DNA from 4 places in the Saccharopolyspora karakumensis genome. Region 3 is predicted to be linked to each of the others. Evidence: riboswitches for the same ligand, from Rfam matches in the RefSeq annotation. Region 3 holds a riboswitch; each other region holds the start of a gene.

Region 1 (4,715 bases), on a different contig from region 3:
CAGATCAAGCTGGAGAACCCGCACCTGTGGACCGCTGAGTTCCAGCAGGAGGCGCGCACGATGCTCCGCGAGGCCTGCGAGCTGGAGAACGCCTACGGCCGGGACACCATGCCCCGCGGGATGCTCGGGCTGAACTCCGAGGTGTGCGAGCAGTACATGCGGTTCATCACCAACCGCCGCTGCGCGCAGCTCGGCCTGGAGCCGGTCTTCCCGGAGACCGACAACCCGTTCCCGTGGATGTCGGAGACGATGGATCTGAAGAAGGAGAAGAACTTCTTCGAGACCCGGGTGACGGAGTACCAGTCGGGCGCGGCGCTCACCTGGGACTGACGCACCCGGGGGCGGTTCGGGTCCGAACCGACCGGACTTCGATCACCGACGGTTCGGACCAGAACTGCCCTCCGGATCAGGGGCGGGTGCGGTGGGCTGCGTCGGTCATGTTGCGCAGCGCCGGTTCGACCTGCGGGTAGTCGCGGGTCTTGAGACCGCAGTCCGGGTTGACCCACAACCGGTCGGCCGGGACGGCCTTGAGGGCGGCCCGCAGGAGTTCCTCCATCTCCTCCTCGTCCGGCACTCGGGGTGAGTGGATGTCGTAGACGCCCGGCCCCACGCCCCGGTCGAAACCGACCTCGTTGAGGTCGGCGAGGACCTCCATGCGGGAGCGGGCAGCCTCGATGCTGGTGACGTCGGCATCGAGCGCCACGATCGCGTCGATGACGTCGCCGAACTCCGAGTAGCACAGGTGGGTGTGGATCTGGGTCGCCTCGGCGATCCCGGAGGTGGCCAGGCGGAACGACTCCACCGCCCACTCCAGGTAGGCCGGTCGCTGCTCGGCCCGCAGCGGCAGCAGCTCGCGCAGCGCGGGCTCGTCGACCTGCACCACGCGGATACCGGCGGCCTCCAGGTCGCGGACCTCGTCGCGGATGGCGAGCGCGACCTGCCGGGCGGTGTCGGCCTGCGGCTGGTCGTCGCGGACGAACGACCACGCCAGCATCGTGACGGGCCCGGTCAGCATTCCCTTGACCGGCTTGTCGGTGAGCCGCTGCGCGTGCGCCGCCCACTCGAAGGTCATCGGGTCCGGTCGCCGCACGTCGCCGAACAGGATCGGCGGCCGCACGCACCGGGAGCCGTAGGACTGCACCCACCCGTTGTCGGTGGCGGCGAAACCGTCGAGCTGCTCGGCGAAGTACTGCACCATGTCGTTGCGCTCGGGTTCGCCGTGCACCAGCACGTCCAGGCCGATGTCCTCCTGCAGCGCGATGACCCGCTCGACCTCGTCGCGCATCCGCTGCCGGTAGGTGGCCGCGTCGATGCGCCCGGCGCGCAGCGCGGCCCGCGCCTTGCGGACGTCGGTGGTCTGCGGGAACGATCCGATCGTGGTGGTCGGCAGCGGCGGCAGGCGGAGCGACTTCTGCTGCGCTTCCCGCCGCTTCGCGTAATGGGTGCGACGGGAGTCCTGGGGGCGCAGCGAGTCGAGTCGCGCGCGAACGCGGTTGTCGCGCACCCGCTCCGCCCGCACCCGGTCGGCCACCGCCGCTCGCGCCTCGATCAGCTCGGTCTCGACGACCTCGCGGCCCTCGCGCAACGCCCGTCCGAGGGTGACGACCTCGCGGACCTTCTGCGCGGCGAACGACAGCCACGGCTTGACCTGCGGATCCAGATTGGTCTCGGCCTCGACGTCGTAGGGCACGTGCAGCAGCGAGCAGGACGTGCCGATGCTCACCTCACCGGCCGAGCCGAGCAGCGTCGCCGCCGCCGTCATGCACCGGTCGAGGTCGGCGCGCCAGATGTTGCGGCCGTCGATCACCCCCGCGACCAGCGACTTGTCCCGCAATCCGGGCGTGGCGGCGACTCGGTCCGCAGTGGACGGATCGGTGACCAGGTCCAGGGCGACGCCCTCGATCGGCGCGGCGGCGAGAACGCCGAGCGCGTCACCGGGATCACCGAAGTAGCAGGCGGTGAGGATCGCGGGGCGTTCGGCGAGGTCGCCGAGGCGCCGGTAGGTGTTGCGCAGCGCCTCGAGCTCCTGCGGCGTGCGGTCGGCGGCCAGCGCGGGCTCGTCGAGCTGCACCCACCGGGCACCGGCCCGGTGGAGTTCACCGAGCAGCTGCTCGTAGGCGTCGGTGAGTTCGGCGAGCTTGTCCAGCGGGTCGAAGCCCTCTTCGGAAGGTTTGGACAGCAGCAGGAAGGTCAGCGGCCCCACCAGCACCGGCCGGGTCTCCACCCCGAGCTCGCGCGCCTGGAGGAACTGCTCGACGGCGGTGCGGTCGGTGAGCGAGAAGCGCGTGTCCGGGCCGATTTCGGGGACCAGGTAGTGGTAGTTGGTGTCGAACCACTTCGTCATCTCCAGCGGCGGCACGGCCTCGGTACCGCGGGCCATGGCGAAGTAGGTGTCCAGCGCGCCGAGCCCCAGCTCGGCGTAGCGGCGCGGAACGGCGCCGAAGGTGACGGCGGTGTCCAGGACGTGGTCGTAGTAGGAGAACGTGTTGCCCGGCACCGAGTCGAGGCCGGCTTCGGCCAGACCTCGCCAGGTGTCCTCCCGCAGCCGGCGCGCGACCTCCCGCAGGTCCGCTTCGCCGCTGCGGCCCGCCCAGTAGGACTCCAGGGCGCGCTTGAGCTCCCGGTGCGGTCCGATCCGGGGATGTCCGAGTACGGTGGATCCGATCTTGCTGGTCAACGCTCTCTCCTCGCGAGCTCGACGTGATCGGTCGAGGACTTCGCGACGGGCACGCGCCGACCAGCGGACGCACGTCGCCCGCTGATCGTCCGCCAGGCCCTCCCGCGAGACCTCGGACCAGCGCGCACCGTCGGTGCGCGCGCGGGTGGCAGGTCTTCGGACTCGCGGGCACCCGGTCTCGTCTGCAAGACCGGTCCTACTGGCCGTCGCTTCCCGGACGCGTGACGTCCAGTGCTCATGACGGCGGTCGTTCCCGCTCACCGCTGCGGGGCAGTCCCGGATTCGCACCGGGTTCCCTCTTGCCTCGTCCCATCGCGCTCAACCGCTCGACCGGACGAACCACCAGCACCCTCAGGCTAACCATCCGCGGGCACGAAACAACCCCGCGCAGCTCCCGGCGGGGTCCCCGTCTCGGCTCTGAGCTCCCGTTCGACACCCGGAGGAGATCCCGATCACGCCGTGCTCAGCCGGTCTTGGCGGCACCGATGGTGAAGGGCGTGCCGAACGGGTCCTTGATCTCGGCGATGCGGCCGTAGGCCATGTCGTAGGGCGGCTGGACCACGCCGCCCGCGCCGGCGGCGCGTCGTGCGGTGGCGTCGGCGTCGTCGACCATGAACAGCGTGCCCCAGGACGAAGCGGTGGCCGACGGGTCGCCGAAGATGCCGCCGATCTCGTGGCCGTCGGGGCGGCGCAGGAACGTGAAGTCACCTTCGCCGAGGTGCCCTTCGCTGTCCGTGCTCAAGCCGAAGACCTTCGAGTAGAACTCGCGCGCCGGCCCCGGGTCCGGGGTGACGAGATCGTTGCGCAGCAACGTGTTCGGCTCGTTGACGAGGCGGGCCCCGATGTGGCGATTGCCGTGCCAGAGCCCGAACTGCCCGCCGACCGGGTCCTTGAGGATCGCCATCCGACCCTTGTCCATCACGTCCATGGGCGGGGTGATCACCTGACCGTCGGCGGCCTCCGCCTTGGACACGGTGCCGGCGACGTCATCGGTGGCGAAGTAGACGTTCCACCAGAACTCGGTCGCTCCCGGGTCGTGGTGGGGCATGAGCGCGGCGACTTCCCTGCCCCGGAGCAGGCACATCGTGTAGCGGCCCATCTCCTCGGACCCCACGTCGAACTCCCATCCGAAGACGGCGCCGTAGAACTGCATCGCACGATCGAGGTCCGGGATCCCCAGATCGATCCACGCGGGCGTCCCGTTGGGCTGCACCGCAATCACTTCCGCCATGACTCCTCCTCCGCTTCCGGGAACTGCCACGACGGTAACCAGCAGCCCCGACAAATCGCCTACCGAGCGCGGGAGCGTCACCCCGGGTGACGCGGACGAGCTCTCAGGACTTGATCGGGGACCACGCCCGCAGCCACGTGTCGGGATTGCTGAGGTCAGGGGTGGCCGTCGCGTTGCGCACGACCGGAACGCGCATCAGCACCCCGAAGTTGTCCGGGTCGACGATCCGGTGCTTGAGCCGCTCGTGGTTGCGCTCGCGCAGCTCGGGGTCGGTCAGGCAGCGGACCGCGCCGAACCCGCCGCGGGTGAACACACCGCTGCACAAGGTCAGGCTGCGCCGCACGTTGTAGGGGTTCGGGAAGCGCGCCAGCATCCCCACGTCCTCGATCAACCGGTCGTCGTGCAGCGTCGGGCGGTACTGCCGGGACTCCTCGGCGACCTCGAAGACCTCCCCGTGCCCGAGGTCGTCGACCTCGACCTGGCGCACCGGCAGGCCGAAGCGCACCTGGCGCCGCATCGGGTTCATCGCCGGGCTGCCCAGCAGCACCAGGTGCGCCTGCAGGTCGTGGGGGTCGATGCGGCGGGCGATGTCGAACCGCACGTCCGAGGCGGGGTTCAGCGCCCGGACGTGCCCGTAGAGCTCGATCAACGAGTCCCCGTCGGCGTAGGAGGACATCCCGATGTAGTTGCGCCGCTCGGGCGAGGCCAGCGGCGAGAGGTTCCGAGCCGGAACGCGCCCGGTGAGGATGCGCACCGGGCCGCCGTCGGGGAACCTCCAGAAGTCCGAGAACCCCTGCGCCGAGGCGG
Region 2 (4,715 bases), on a different contig from region 3:
GAGCCGGCTGGAGGCATCGATGGCGTGGTAGCTGATCTCCTCCATGCTGCGGTCGGCGAACTCCACGGCGTCATCCGACGACATCGGGATCCGCAGCTTCAGCAGCGCGTCGGAGAATCCCATCAGACCTAGCCCCACCGGCCGGTGCCGGCTGTTGGAGCGCTCGGCCTCGGGGATCGTGTAGAAGTTGATGTCGATGACGTTGTCCAGCATCCGCACGGCCGTGCGCACGGTCGCAGCGAGCCGGTCGCGGTCCAGGCCGTCGGCGGTGACGTGCCGGGCGAGGTTCACCGACCCCAGGTTGCACACCGCGACCTCGTCGGCGGCGGTGTTCAGGGTGATCTCGGTGCACAGGTTCGACGAGTGCACCACGCCGGTGTGCTGCTGCGGCGAGCGCAGGTTGCACGGGTCCTTGAAGGTGATCCACGGGTGCCCCGTCTCGAACAGCATGGTCAGCATCCGCCGCCACAGCTCCACCGCCCGCACCCGCCGGAACACGCGGATCTCGCCGCGATCGGCCGCCGCCTCGTAGTCCCGGTAGCGCTCGGCGAACGCCGAGCCGTAGAGCTCGTGCAGTTCGGGCGTCTCATCCGGGGAGAACAGCGTCCAGGGCTCGTCGGCCTCGACGCGGCGCAGGAACTCGTCGGGCACCCAGTTCGCGGTGTTCATGTCGTGGGTGCGCCTGCGGTCGTCGCCGGTGTTCTTGCGCAGGTCCAGGAATTCCTCGACATCGATGTGCCAGGTCTCCAGGTACGCGCACACCGCGCCCTTGCGCTTGCCGCCCTGGTTGACCGCCACCGCCGTGTCGTTGGCGATCTTCAGGAACGGCACCACCCCCTGCGACTCGCCGTTGGTGCCGTGGATGTGGGCGCCGATGCCGCGCACCGGTGTCCAGTCGTTGCCCAGCCCGCCCGAGTACTTGGCCAGCAGCGCGTTGTTGCGGTAGGAGCTGAAGATCGACTGGAGGTCGTCGTCCACAGTGGTCAGGAAGCACGACGACAGCTGCGGGCGGGTCGTGCCGGAGTTGAACAGCGTCGGCGTCGAGCACATGAAGTCGAACGACGACAGCAGCCGGTAGAACTCGATGGCACGCGCGTCGCGGTCGTCCTCGCGCAGCGCGAGGCCCATCGCCACCCGCATGAAGAACGCCTGCGGCAGCTCGAAGCGGACGCCGTCGTGGTGCAGGAAGTACCGGTCGTAGAGGGTCTGCAGCCCCAGGAAGTCGAAGGCGAGATCGCGCTCGGCCTCCAGCGCCGCGCCCAGCCGGGACAGGTCGAAGCGGGCCAGCTCCGGGTCGAGCCGGCCCAGCTCGATGCCCCTCCGCACGTAGTCGGTGAAGTAGGAGGCGTAGCGGTCGCGCATCTGCTCCTGGTCGGTCTGCTGCGGCGCACCGGCCAGGTGGCTCAGCGCTTCGCCGCGCAGCTTGTCCAGCAGCAGCCGGGCGGTGACCAGGGAGTAGTTCGGCTCGGACTCCACCAGCGTGCGCGCCGACATGATCAGCGCCTCGCCGAGTTCGGCGTCGCCGATGCCGGGGTAGACGTTGCGCTCGACCTCGGCGAGCACCGCCGACGGGTCCACGTCGGCGAGTCCCGCGCAGGACTGCTCGACCACAGTGGACACGCGGCCGCCGGTGAGCGGGATGGGTTCGGACAGTGCGGTGTCGGTCACCGGGACTCTCTCCTCGCGAGCTCGGAAGGAATGCCCGGAACCGGCGGCAGCACGCGAGGACGCGACGGAAGCGAAGACCATCGCATGTCCGCGTGGACCCTCCCGCGAGGTCCCGGACGGCGCGCACGGGCGTGCGCGCGCCGATGGCAGGTCTTCGGACTCACGGGCGTCCGGTCTCGTCTGCAAGACCGGTCCTACTGGCCGTCGCTTCCCGGACGCGTGGCATCCAGTGCGTGATGACGGCGGTCGTTCCCGTTCACCGCTGCGGGGCAGTCCCGGATTCGCACCGGGTTCCCTGTTGCCACACCGGACCCGCGCGGGCCCGGTGAACCACCAGCGAGCGACACTCTACATCTTGGGTCTGACTCGTCCACCGACACCAACATGGGCGTGTCGACGGGAGAAATGAGTCACTTCCCGAACCACGTCGACAGGTGGGGGAGGAGGTCCTGCTGATCGTCTCCGACCCACGCCACGTGACCGTCCGGGCGCAGCAGGACGGCGGGCAGGTCGAGCTCGTCGCCGACGCCGACGTGATCGACCCGGTCGTCTCAGCCGTCGACCGAGAGCTCGCCGGTCCGGTCGAGCAGCAGTCCGCGCCCGGCTCGCATCAGCTCGTAGAGGCGACCCGGCCCGAGCTCGACATCGCGCATGCGCCTGCCGACCAGGTCGTGCTCCCCGCCGAAGTCGTAGCGCACGTCGAGCGCGATGATCTTCTCGGTCAGGTGCCGGTTGACCTCGTCGAAGTCCATCAGCTCCGACACCAGCCGCCGCACCGCCCGCGCGCCCGGGTCGGTGGCCATCAGCTGCATCTGCGCGCGCGTGTTGTCCAGGACGGCGGCGGCCACCGGGTGCCGTTCGTCCTGGTAGCTGTCGAGCAGGTCCGCCGGTGCCCACCCGGCGATCTCCGCGGCGAGCTTCCAGCCGAGGTTGAACGCGTCTTGGAGACCGAGGTTGAGCCCCTGGCCGCCGACCGGCGGGTGGATGTGCGCGGCATCGCCCGCGAGCAGCGCGCGACCCGAGCGGTAGCGCTCGGCCTGCCGGGTCGCGTCGCCGATGCGGGCGAGGCGGCGAGGGGAGTGCGCGCCGAAGTCGGTGCCCGCGATCGCCTCCAGCCGACCGGTGAGCTCCTCGAGTGTCGGCGGCGTCGAACGGTCCTGGGCCACACCGGCGGCGGGCACGACGACCCGGCACCACTCGCCGTCGAGAGGGCCGACGCCGAAGCGCTTCTGGGTCTTGCGGACCTCGTCGGTCACCGCGGCCATCGTCTCCGGTGACGCGGTCACCTTCATCTCGCCGAGCAAGGTGTCCACTCTGGACGGTTCGCCGGGGAACCCGATGCCGCACAGCTTGCGGACGGTGCTGCGACCGCCATCGCAACCGACGAGGTAGTGCGCCCGCAACCGCGAGCCGTCCGCGAGCTCGGCGGTCACCCCGTCCTCGTCCTGATCGAGCCCGACCAGCTCGCAGCCCCGCCGGACGTCAACTCCCAGCTCCGCGGCTCGCTCGGCCAGCAGCCGCTCGGTCGTGGTCTGCGGGATGCCCAGCACGTAGCCGTGCGCGGTGTCCAGCCGCACGGGCGCGGGCTTGGAGACGGCGGCGAAGAACCCTCCGAGCGGGTACTTCGTCCCTTCGGCCAGGAACCGCTCCAGCATGCCCCGCTGGTCCAGGACCTCGATGCTGCGCACGTGCAGACCCAACGCCCGCACGAAGTCCGTGGGCTCCGCGGCCTTGTCCACCACGACCACGCCCACCCCGTGCAGCCGCAGCTCCGCCGCCAGCATCAGACCGGTCGGACCGGCACCGGCGACAACGACGTCGATCATCTTTCAACCCCGGTCACACCGTGCCGCGACATCCTCGCAGCTCACGGCTTCAGATCGGAGATTCTGCGGCATGCCCGGGGGCTTGCCGCAAGCCCCCGGGTGCGCTATACGTTGAGTACGGCGGGGAAACAGCGCCAACGCGTCACCGGGCCTGGAACAGCTCCACCACGTTGCCCGACGGATCGCGCAGCAGGACCTGCTGACCGCCCGGACCGCTGATGACGTCATTGCGGAAATCAACACCTTCGGCGCGCAGCCGATCCACCTCGGCGGCGAGGTCGTCGACGATAAGGTGGATCCGGTTCCACCCGCCGGGCCCGGGGACCGCGCCGTCCGGCATCGCCCGGCCCGCCGAGCTGGCCGGACCGCTCAGCAGCAATCGGAGGTCACCCCTGGTGACGTCGGCGAACGCCGGCGCGAAATCGTTCCGGACGGTGAAGCCGAGATGGCGCGCGTAGAAGTCGACGGCCTTGTCGACGTCATCGACCATGTACCTGACGCTGACGAAACCACTGGCGTTGTCGGGCATGGTCTTCTCCTTCGTGGTCACATCCTGCGGATCGGTGGGTTCACAGTGATGAGCCCGGCCGGAGGGACGGTGTGACAGGTGGCGGAAGACGATCGGCTCGTTCAGCGGTTCGAGCAGCAGCGAGGGCAGCTGCGCGCGGTGGCCTACCGGATGCTCGGATCCGTGACCGACGCCGAGGACGCGGTGCAGAACGCCTGGCTGCGCCTCAGCCGAGCCGAGCCCGACGAGATCGCCAACCTCGAAGGCTGGCTGACCACGGTCGTCGCTCGCGAAGCGCTGCACCTGCTGCGGTCGCGTCGCCGTCGGCGCGAGGAGCTCGTCGACACCGCCGCCACCCCGCTGCCGGACCCCGTGGTCTCCGCCGTCGAGGGCGAGGATCCGGAGCAGCGGGCGCTGCTCGCCGACTCGGTCAGCCTCGCGCTGCTCGTGGTGCTGGAGTCGCTCAGCCCGGCCGAGCGGTTGGCCTTCGTGCTGCACGACATGTTCGACCTGCCCTTCGACGAGGTCGCGCGGCTGGTGGACCGCACCCCGGTGGCGGCCCGGCAGCTCGCGAGTCGCGCGCGGCGACGCGTCCGGGGTGCCGCGCCACCCAGTCCTGACCAGGACATCGGCAGGCAGCGCGCGGTCGTGGACGCGTTCTTCACCGCCGCGAACGCCGGTGACTTCGACGCGCTGGTGCGGTTGCTCGACCC
Region 3 (4,715 bases):
CCACCAGCACCGCGCCGGTCGAGGCGCCCGCCGACACGCCCAGCAGGAAAGGGTCGGCGAGCGGGTTGCGCAGCAGCGACTGCAACACCGCGCCGCACACCCCGAGCCCGGCGCCGCAGATCGCCGCGAGCACCGCGCGCGGCAGCCGCAGCTGCCAGACGATGCCCTGCCCGATCCGCGACACGTCGGTGTCGCCCAGGCCCAGCCGCGCGCCCACCACCCCGGCCACGTCGGTCACCGACAGGGGAGCCGGGCCGAGCGTGACCGCCACGGCGATCGACAGCAGCAGCAGCGGAATCCCGGCCAGCACGATCAGCGAGGAGGGCAGGCGTCCGGTCCTCACCGCCGCTCCAGCTCGGCCAACCTGTCGGCGAGCCGCTCGATGCCGGTGATCGTGCGCATGCTGATGTTCATCTCGGTGCCGGTCATGCTCATCCACCGGCCCTCGCCCACGGCGGGCAGCCGTGACATCGCGGGGTCGGTGCGCAGGAATTCCTGCTTGGCGGCGAGGGAATCGCCTTCGCCGTCGCGGGTGAGGTCGCCGAGCACCAGCAGGTCGGGGTCGCGGGCGAGCACGTCCTCCCACGACACCTGCGGCCACATCGAGCGCACGTCGTCGTAGGCGTTGCGCACCCCGAGGGTGCGGGTCATGATCGCCGGCGCGCCGGTCGAGCCCGCCACGTAAGGGGATTCGGTGCGGGCGAACCAGAACAGCACCGAGGTGTCCCGGTGGGGAACGGCCTTGCGCTGGGCGTCGGCCACCCGCTGCCGCAGCTGCGCCACCAGCGCCTCGCCGCGCTGCGGGACGTCGAAGATCGTGGCGATCTCCTGCACCTCCCGGTAGATGTCGTCGAGCTCGACCGGCTCGGCGAGCGGCGCCTCCTCGGGAAAGCAGTTGGAGGGCGAGAGGTAGGTGGGGACCCCCAGCTCGGCGAAGCGCTCCCGCGAGGCCACGCCCTCGTCGGTGAACACCGCCTGGTAGGCGCCCAGCACCACGTCGGGCTCGGCGGCCAGCACCGATTCGAACGACGGGTTGTTGTCGGAAAGCCGCGGTACCCGGGCGTTCTCGGCGGCCAGCGCCGGATCGACCGGATCGGTCCAGGTCGCGGTGCCCACCATCCGGTCCGCCAGGCCCAGCGCCAGCATGATCTCGGTGGTCGACTGGTTGAGGCTCACGGCGCGGCGCGGTGGTTCGGACACCGAGACGTGCCCGTCGCAGTTGGGCAGCGACACCCGAGGCGGAGCCGACTCCGTCGCGGGTGCGTTGCAGGCGGCGAGTGCGGTGGCGCAGAGCAGCATCAAGCCCGTGCGCGTCCAGCGTAAGAACACGTTGTGCGGAAATCCTCACCCCAGGCCCATGCGCGAGACCTGGTCGGCCGATTCCCGGAGCCGGGTGCGGATCCGGGGAGCCGGCAGGTCTTCGGGCTCGGGCTCCACCGGGCGAGCCGCCTTCCCGGATCGAGTGCGATCCAGTGGCTCGGGCTCGCCCGTCACCCCTACCGCTGCGCGTCAGCTCCGGCTTCCGACCGGATTCCCATCGGCCACACGTGGCGCGACCGGCTCGCGATCGAGTCTAACCGGCCGGGGTGACGTCGATCCGGCGGCCGTTGCGCCGGATCGCCTCGACGTCGCGTGCTGCGGGGTGGCATCGCCGGTGACCAGTGATGACGCTGTGCGGAGGCCCGGTTCGCTCCGGAAAGATCCGGGTCAAGAAGGATCCACTGTGGACTACTGGTGCGTGCCGCCGTCGACGCGGATCTCGGTGCCGGTGATGAAGGCGCCGTCGTCGGAGGCGAGCATCGCGACCACCCCGGCCACGTGCTCCGGCGGTGCGAATCCGCTGCCGAGGGCGGGGGAGAGCTTGGTGAACAGGTCCCAGTCGGTGTCGGCGGGCAGCCCGTCCGCGGTGGTCTCGGTGATGCCGCTGCGAATCGCGCCGGGCACCAGCGAGACGGCGCGCAGGCCCTGCTTGGCGTACTCCAGGGCGATGCTGTGGGTGAACGACTGGATGCCGCCCTTGCTCGCGGCGTAGGCGGCCATGTACGGGTGGGCGAAGTTGGCCGAGGTCGAGCTGAAGTTGATCACCACCCCGCCTCCGGCCTCCAGCAGCGCGGGCAACGCGGCGCGGGTGACCAGGAAGGTGCCCGTGAGGTTGACCGCGAGGATCCGGTTCCACAGCTCCAGCGAGCACTCGTGCGTGTGCGCGCTGCGCAGCATTCCCGCCGCGTTGACCAGCACGTCCAACCCGCCCAGCTGCTCGGCCGCGGCCGGCACCGTCGCGTCGACGGCGTCCTCCTGGGAGATGTCCAGGGGCAGGGTGCCCAGTCGGTCGCAGGTGCCGGCGTCGGCCGCGCGCCGCGAGGTCTCCTTCAGTCCGGCCTCGTCGATGTCGGTGGTCAGCACCCTGGCCCCCTCGTCGAGCAGGCGCAGCACGCTGGCCTGCCCGATCCCCGACGCTCCACCTGTCACGAGCACGCGCTTGCCGTTGAGCCTGTCCATCGCGATCGCGTCCTTCCGCACCCTCGAACGCCCCGACCGGGCCTTCGTGAGGCTCAACGCACGACCGGGCCGGAAGTTGCTCATGAACCGAGGGTGAGCAGTCGATCGTCCGGTGTGGACGAATGTGACGAACGTCGGTCACAGCGGGTAGATCTCGGGCTGGACTCCACACGGAGCGTTAGTTAGGTTAGGCGCACTTAACTCACTGCGAGGTGTGGAAATGCGCTGGATGCGGACCCTGGGGCTGATCATGGCAGTCCTGCTGGGAATCGCCCTGGCCGGCTGCGGCGCGGCCGGTCCCGAGAACGACGCGCCTGCCGCCGGATCGGCGGACGGCCAGTTCCCGGTCACCATCGAGACCGCGTTCGGTGACGTCACCGTTCCGGAGCGTCCCCAGCGGGTCGTCGCGCTGGGCTGGGGCGACGCCGAAACCGCGCTGAGCCTCGGGGTGCAGCCCGTCGGCGCCGCCGACTGGCTGCCGGTGGGCGGCGACGGCGTCCCGCCGTGGATCCCCGCCGACAAGCGCTACGCCACGCCGCCGAAGATGCTCGGCACCATGGAGGTCGACATGGAGGCCGTCGCGGCGCTCCAGCCCGACCTGGTCCTCGACACCCGCGCCAGCGGCGACAAGGAGCGCTACAACCTGCTCAACCGGCTCGGCGTTCCGGTGGTGAGCATCCCGCCGGGCGGCGAGAGCTACCTGACCACCTGGGACCAGCAGCTGGACATGGTCGGCAAGGCGCTGGGCAAGTCCGCCGAAGCCGCGCAGCAGAAGGCCGACCTGGAGGCGAAGTTCCAGCAGGCCGCCGCCGCGCACCCGCAGTTCGCGGGCAAGACCGTGGCCGTCGGCGCGAAGATGGTCGGCTCCTACGGCGCCTACGTCAACGGCGGTTCGCGCCTGGAGTTCATGGAACGGCTGGGATTCCGCCAGTCGCCGGCCGTGCAGGCGATGGCCGGGGACAACTTCTTCGTCAGCGTCTCGCCCGAGCGCATGGACCTGTTCAACGCCGATCTGACCGTGATGTTCCCGATCGGCCTGTCCGCCGCGGAGGTCGACGAGGACCAGATGTTCCAGTCGCTGCAGTCGGTCCGCGAGCACCGCGCCGTCGTGCTGCACGACGACCAGGCCGTGCAGGCGTTCTCGGCGGGCACCGCCGCGGGCATGTCCTACGCGGTGGACGAGGTCGTGCCGTTGATCGCGGAGGCCCAGGCGGGCTGAGCCCGCGCCGACGCGCACCACTGATCAGGAGAACGATTCCGTGCCCTCGTGGGACCCGAGTGAGGCCGAGCAGGTCACCTCCGCAGCACAACTCCGCGAGGTCGTCGCACCGCCGCACCCGGAGATCGCCGAGAAGGTGGTCTCCGGGATCGACGGCGTCAGCCGCCGGTTCATCGAGCGGTCGCGGTTGTTCTTCGTGGCCACCGCGGGCGAGGACGCGAGGATCGACGTCTCGCCGCGCGGCCCGCAGCGTCGTGGTCTTCGACGACGGCAAGACGCTGGCCTACGCCGAACGGCCCGGCAACCGGCGCATGGACGGGTTGCACAACCTGCTGCGGAACCCGCAGGTGGGGATGCTGTTCCTGATCCCCGGCGCCAACCACGTGCTGCGGGTCAACGGCACCGCCACCATCGTGCGGTCTGCGCCGTTCATGGCCGACCTCGCGCTCAACGGAGTGCCCCCGGCGCTGGCGGTGGTGGTCGAGGTCGGGGAGCTGTTCGTGCACTGCGGCCGGGCGCTGCTCAAATCCGGTGTCTGGCGACCCGGCACCTGGCCGGACGACGAGCAGCCCGGCGTGATGGCGCTCTTCGAATCCCAGCAGGCGCTCAAGCTTCGGGCGTGACACCGCGAGCGGGAACCACCGGGACCGCCAGCAGGGCGAAGCACCCGGCCACGGCGAAGGCGATCGGGTAGCCGGCCACCGCGATGAGGGCTCCCATCACGGGCGGGACCGCGGTGGCCGTGAGCGACTGACCGGTGTTCTGCGCTCCCATGGCCCGCCCGCTCCAGTGCGGGCCCGCGATCTCGGCCACGGCGGTGAACGCCAGGCCGTTGTGGGCCACCGCGATGACCGAGGCGACGATCATGAAGGCCAGCGCCAGGGGAGTGCCGGAGAACGCCGCCAGCCCGCCCATCGCGATCGCCGAACCGAAGGCGAAGTAGCGGATCGGGCGCACCCGGCTGCCGATCCGGTCCGACCAGATCCCCGCCCCGACC
Region 4 (4,715 bases), on a different contig from region 3:
CCTGTCGCACCCGCCGTTCGGGACCGCGACCGAGGACGGCGCCGGTGCGCGCAGGGCCGGCGTGCTGCTGGCGGCCGGTTTCAGCATCAGCGGCGTGGTGTCCGCGCTGGTCGCGACCTGGGGGCCGTTCCCGCTGGTCAGCGCCTACGTTCCGCACCTGGTCCTGTGCGCGGTGACGCTGCCGCTGGCGCTGCGCTGCCCGGAGACGCGCGTCGAGCCCGCGGCCGGGGCGCCGCGCGGCAGGGGAGCGCGCGATCCGCGGTTCCTGCGCCGAGTGGCGCCGGTGGCGCCGTGGATCTTCCTGTGCCCCACCGTCGGCTTCGCCGTGCTCCCCGCGCAGGTCACCGTCCACGCGCCCGGCTACGAGGTGCTCTACGCGGGGGTGTCGACGCTGTGCGCTCCCGGTTTCGGTGCGGTCGTGCAGCCCTGGGCTCGCCGGATCGCCCGGCGCGGGGTGCGGGCGACGGCCGTGTTCGGGCTGCTGGCCATCGCTGCCGGGCTCGTGCTCGCTGCTGTCGCGGCGTGGCGGGCGCAGCCGTGGCTGGGGCTGCTCGCAGCGCTGACGCTGGGCACCGGCTACGGCTTCGTCTCGACCTACTGCCTGACGATGGTGGGCCGCATCGCGGGACCGTCCGAGCTGGCCGGGCTGAGCGCGATCATGTGGGTGCTGGCCTACCTGGGGTTCTGCACGCCGTTCGTGATCAGCCTGCTCTCGGGCGTGGTCGCGGTACCGGTGGTGCTGCTCGTGCTGGCCGGGCTGGCGCTGCTGACGTTGCTGTCAGCTCGCGACGAGACCGATCGAGATGGTCACGAAAGCCGTCGCGCTCAACGCGTCCAGCGACTTCGAGACGCGGGGGTTCTTTAGCCGGTCGGCGATCCCGGCCGCCGCCAGCACGATGGTGACCTCCCAGATCGCCGCCAGCACCAGGAACACCACACCCAGCGCGACCAGCTGGAGCGCCGGTTGCGTCGACGCGCCGACGAACTGCGGCAGGAACGCGAGGCTGAACAGCAGCATCTTCGGGTTGGTCAGGTTGCTGAGCAGGCCGCGCAGGTAGGGGTTGGCGTCGTCCGGCGGCGGAACGTCCAGCGAGCCGGATTCCCGCCTGGTCAGCCAGTACCCGCGCACGATGGTGGCCGCGAGGTAGAGCAGGTAGGCCGCGCCCACCCACTTCAGGGCCACGAGCACGCCCGGGGCTTTGGTGATCAGCGCGCCCAGCCCTGAGATGACCACCGCGACCTGCAGCGCGCTGGCGCTGTGGATTCCGGCCAGCGCCAGCAGCCCCGCCTTGCGGCCGTGGTTCAGCGACGTGCGCAGCAGCAGGAAGACGTCCACTCCCGGTGTGATGATCACGACCGCGCTCGCCAGCAGGAAGGCGGGCAACGGCGTCGGGTCCAGGAGCACGGCGAATTCCTCTCCACTTCGGCAGCACGCACTGCCGCATCGCTTGATCAGGTTCTTCTCGTCATCCGGACAGGTGAGATCGGCGGATGCCGGTGGTGGAGGTACCCCGGTTTCGCGATGCCCTGGGATGGAGGCGCGACTGTCAACGGCGACATTCGCGAAAGGATTTGCTTCCGTAGTCGAGTTTAACGAAAAACTTTCCTGGGATGCTGTGAGTTGCGACTCGTGATGTTTCGGTGTGCGGGTGATTACGGTGTGTCCGCTCCGCCGATGACCGCGACAGCTGGAGGCACCGACTTTGGGCCGCGACGAACAGGGAATCGCCGACAAGACCCGTGCGCTGCGCGCGCTCGCCATCGCCGGAGCGGTCACCGCTCTTGCGGGCGCGAGCCCCGCCGCCCACGCGTCCCCGGCGATCACCGGGGACGACCAGCCGCAGTCCCGGATCCTCGGCGGCTCGGGCAGCACCACCGACGACGCGCCCTGGGTGGTCGCGCTGACCGACCGGTACGGCAACCAGTTCTGCGGCGGCACCCTGATCCGCGCGGGCGAGGTCGTCACCGCCGCGCACTGCGCGCACGATCCGCTCACCGGGGCCGAACGCTCGCCCGAGGACGTCCGCGTGATCGCCGGGCGCACCGACCTGCGCAGCTCGCAGGGCAGCGAAGCCGAGGTCGACGACGTGTGGGTGCACCCGGGTTACGAGGACTTCACCACCGGCGACGACCTCGCCGTCCTCAAGCTCAGCGCTCCGCTGCCGCAGCGCCCGCTTCCCGTGGTCGCGCCCGGCGAGACCGCGCCGTACGAGCCGGGCACCACGGCCCGCGTCTACGGATGGGGCCGGACCAGCGAGAACGGCCCGAACTCGGACACCCTGCGCTCGGTCGAGGTGCCCGTCGCAGCCGACGACGCCTGCCGCTCGGCCTACCCGAACTACGACCCGCGCAGCATGTTCTGCGCCGGGTACCCCGAAGGCGGGCGCGACGCCTGCGCCGGCGACTCCGGTGGGCCGATCGTCGCAGGTGGGCGGCTCATCGGCGTGGTGTCCTACGGCACCGGCTGCGGTCGTCCCGGCACGCCCGGCGTCTACACCAGGCTGTCGAACTACCCGATGTGAGCGGTGGGCGAGTGGTCTGCACAACTCCCGCCGCTGGCGAGTGCGGGAAACCGGGAAGTCCTGTGATATCCAGGTAAGGGTGACCCTTCAGCCGCTCGCGACCGCCGTGCAACGCGCCTACACCGCAGACCTCGACGCCTCCGACTTCTACCGGATGCTGCGGCTGCGGGTCGACGTCTTCGTCGTCGAGCAGGAATGCCCGTACCCCGAGCTCGACGGGCGTGACCTGGAGGACTCCACCCGCCACTTCTGGGTCGACTCCGCCGACGACTACGTGCTCGGATACCTGCGGCTGCTGGAAGACCCCGACGGCACCTACCGCATCGGCCGCGTCTGCACCGCCAAGAGCGCCCGGGGTCTGGGCATCGGCCGCAAGCTGATGCGCGCCGCCGTCGCCGAGGTGCAGAACTCGCCCGCCGTGCTGTCCGCCCAGGCCTACGCCAAGGACTTCTACGCCTCCTTCGGCTTCGTCGAGGCCGGGGACGAGTACCTCGAAGACGGCATCCCGCACGTCGAGATGCGACGCGAACCCCGCCGCGCGGGTGTTGCCGCCGGTCGCCGAATGTGAGTTGTGGCGCCGGATGGTTGGGCGCTTGATCGACGTCTGGGACGATGTCGGTGAATCCGTTTGCAAGGGGTGTTGGCAGGAAGCCGGTGCGAGTCCGGCACGGTCGGCGCCACTGTGACCGGGGAGCGGACCTCCCGCGCGAGCCACCGGGGTGACCTGGGAAGGCCGGAGGGACGTGACGATCCGGGAGTCAGGACACTGCGGCCCCTTGTTCCCGACAGCGGGGCGTCCGCACCCCGAGGAAGGAACCACACCGGCATGTCCGCTGCCCCTCGCTTCCCCTTCTCCGCCGTGGTCGGCCACGACGACCTGCGGCTCGCGCTGCTGCTCAACGCGGTGCACCCGCGCATCGGCGGTGTTCTGGTGCGCGGCGAGAAGGGCACGGCCAAGTCGACCGTCGTGCGCGCCCTCGCCTCGCTGCTGCCGACGCTGGACGTCGTCGACGACTGCCGCTTCGGCTGCGATCCCGCCGCGCCCGACCCGCAGTGCCCCGACGCGCCGCACGGCCCCACCGCGACCCGGCGGCCCGCGCAGCTCGTCGAACTGCCCGTCGGCGCCACCGAGGACCGGCTCATCGGCTCGCTCGACCTCGAACGCGCCCTGACCGAGGGCGTTCGCGCCTTCCAACCCGGCCTGCTCGCCGGAGCGCACCGCGGCGTGCTCTACGTCGACGAGGTCAACCTGCTGCACGACCACCTCGTGGACCTGCTGCTCGACGCCGCCGCCATGGGTCGCGCCCACGTCGAGCGCGACGGCGTGTCCGTCTCGCACGCCGCGTCGTTCCTGCTGGTCGGCACCATGAACCCGGAGGAAGGCGAGCTCCGGCCGCAGCTGCTCGACCGCTTCGGGCTCACCGTGCAGGTCGCCGCCTCCCGCGAGGTCGGCACCCGCACCGAGGTCGTCCGCCGCCGGCTCGCCTTCGAAGCCGACCCCGCCGGGTTCGCCGCCCACTGGGCCGATGCCGACGCCGAGCTCGCCGAGCACATCCGCGCCGCCCGTGCCCGGGTCGAGGACGTCGTGCTGCCCGACTCCGAACTCCGCCGGATCTCCGCGCTGTGCGCGGCCTTCGACGTCGACGGCATGCGCGCCGACCTGGTGCTGGCGCGCACCGCCATCGCCCACGCCGCCTGGCGCGGCGCCGACGCCGTCACCGAGGAGGACGTCGAAGCCGCCGCCCGCCTGGCCCTGCCGCACCGGCGCCGCCGCGACCCGTTCGACGAACCCGGCATGGCCGAGGACCAGCTGCAGCAGGCCCTCTCCGACGCCGCCGAGCAGGCCGAGGACCAGCCGCCGGAAGACCCCGACGACGACCCCGACGGAGGGCCCGACGGCGGTCCCGGTGGCGGCGGCGAACCGCAGGACGAGCCCACCGGTCCCACCGGCGGCGGAGGCGGCGAGGAGCAGGACCAGCAGCCCGGTGGCGGCGACTCCGAACGCGCCCCCGTCGGCGCCGGGCAGTCGTTCCGCGCCCGGTTGCTGGAAGTGCCCGGACTCGGCGAAGGCGCACCCGGCCGCCGGTCCCGCGCCCGCTCCCGCAGCGGACGCACCACCCGCGCCACCACCGTCGGGGGCCACGGACTGCACCTCACCGCCACCCTCGCCGCAGCCGCTCCCCACCAGGCCGC

What was found. Region 3 has a riboswitch for cobalamin ahead of E1202_RS12725 (ABC transporter substrate-binding protein). Riboswitches for the same ligand answer to the same signal wherever they lie in the genome.
Region 1: linked by a shared signal. The riboswitch ahead of metE (5-methyltetrahydropteroyltriglutamate--homocysteine S-methyltransferase) and the one ahead of E1202_RS12725 (ABC transporter substrate-binding protein) in region 3 are both predicted to bind cobalamin.
Region 2: linked by a shared signal. The riboswitch ahead of E1202_RS18050 (ribonucleoside-diphosphate reductase subunit alpha) and the one ahead of E1202_RS12725 (ABC transporter substrate-binding protein) in region 3 are both predicted to bind cobalamin.
Region 4: linked by a shared signal. The riboswitch ahead of E1202_RS18320 (putative cobaltochelatase) and the one ahead of E1202_RS12725 (ABC transporter substrate-binding protein) in region 3 are both predicted to bind cobalamin.

What each region holds. Positions count from the first base shown of each region.
Region 1 covers NZ_SMLA01000027.1:26,823-31,537, reverse strand. The annotation lists gene E1202_RS18045 (ribonucleotide-diphosphate reductase subunit beta) at 1-330, shown strand, start outside; gene metE (5-methyltetrahydropteroyltriglutamate--homocysteine S-methyltransferase) at 407-2,677, opposite strand; cobalamin riboswitch at 2,808-3,036, opposite strand; gene E1202_RS18035 (VOC family protein) at 3,141-3,908, opposite strand; gene E1202_RS18030 (helix-turn-helix domain-containing protein) at 4,012-4,715, opposite strand, start outside.
Region 2 covers NZ_SMLA01000027.1:33,013-37,727, forward strand. The annotation lists gene E1202_RS18050 (ribonucleoside-diphosphate reductase subunit alpha) at 1-1,749, opposite strand, end outside; cobalamin riboswitch at 1,797-2,018, opposite strand; partial or broken gene rox (rifampin monooxygenase) at 2,079-3,494, opposite strand; gene E1202_RS18060 (VOC family protein) at 3,637-4,023, opposite strand; gene E1202_RS18065 (sigma-70 family RNA polymerase sigma factor) at 4,102-4,715, shown strand, end outside.
Region 3 covers NZ_SMLA01000014.1:109,014-113,728, reverse strand. The annotation lists gene E1202_RS12730 (FecCD family ABC transporter permease) at 1-343, opposite strand, end outside; gene E1202_RS12725 (ABC transporter substrate-binding protein) at 340-1,329, opposite strand; cobalamin riboswitch at 1,395-1,576, opposite strand; gene E1202_RS12720 (SDR family NAD(P)-dependent oxidoreductase) at 1,729-2,499, opposite strand; gene E1202_RS12715 (iron-siderophore ABC transporter substrate-binding protein) at 2,720-3,718, shown strand; gene E1202_RS32160 (hypothetical protein) at 3,743-3,922, opposite strand; gene E1202_RS32155 (pyridoxamine 5'-phosphate oxidase family protein) at 3,973-4,341, shown strand; gene E1202_RS12705 (MFS transporter) at 4,325-4,715, opposite strand, start outside.
Region 4 covers NZ_SMLA01000028.1:10,859-15,573, reverse strand. The annotation lists gene E1202_RS18340 (MFS transporter) at 1-865, shown strand, start outside; gene E1202_RS18335 (LysE family translocator) at 779-1,405, opposite strand; gene E1202_RS18330 (S1 family peptidase) at 1,704-2,522, shown strand; gene E1202_RS18325 (GNAT family N-acetyltransferase) at 2,602-3,090, shown strand; cobalamin riboswitch at 3,141-3,313, shown strand; gene E1202_RS18320 (putative cobaltochelatase) at 3,349-4,715, shown strand, end outside.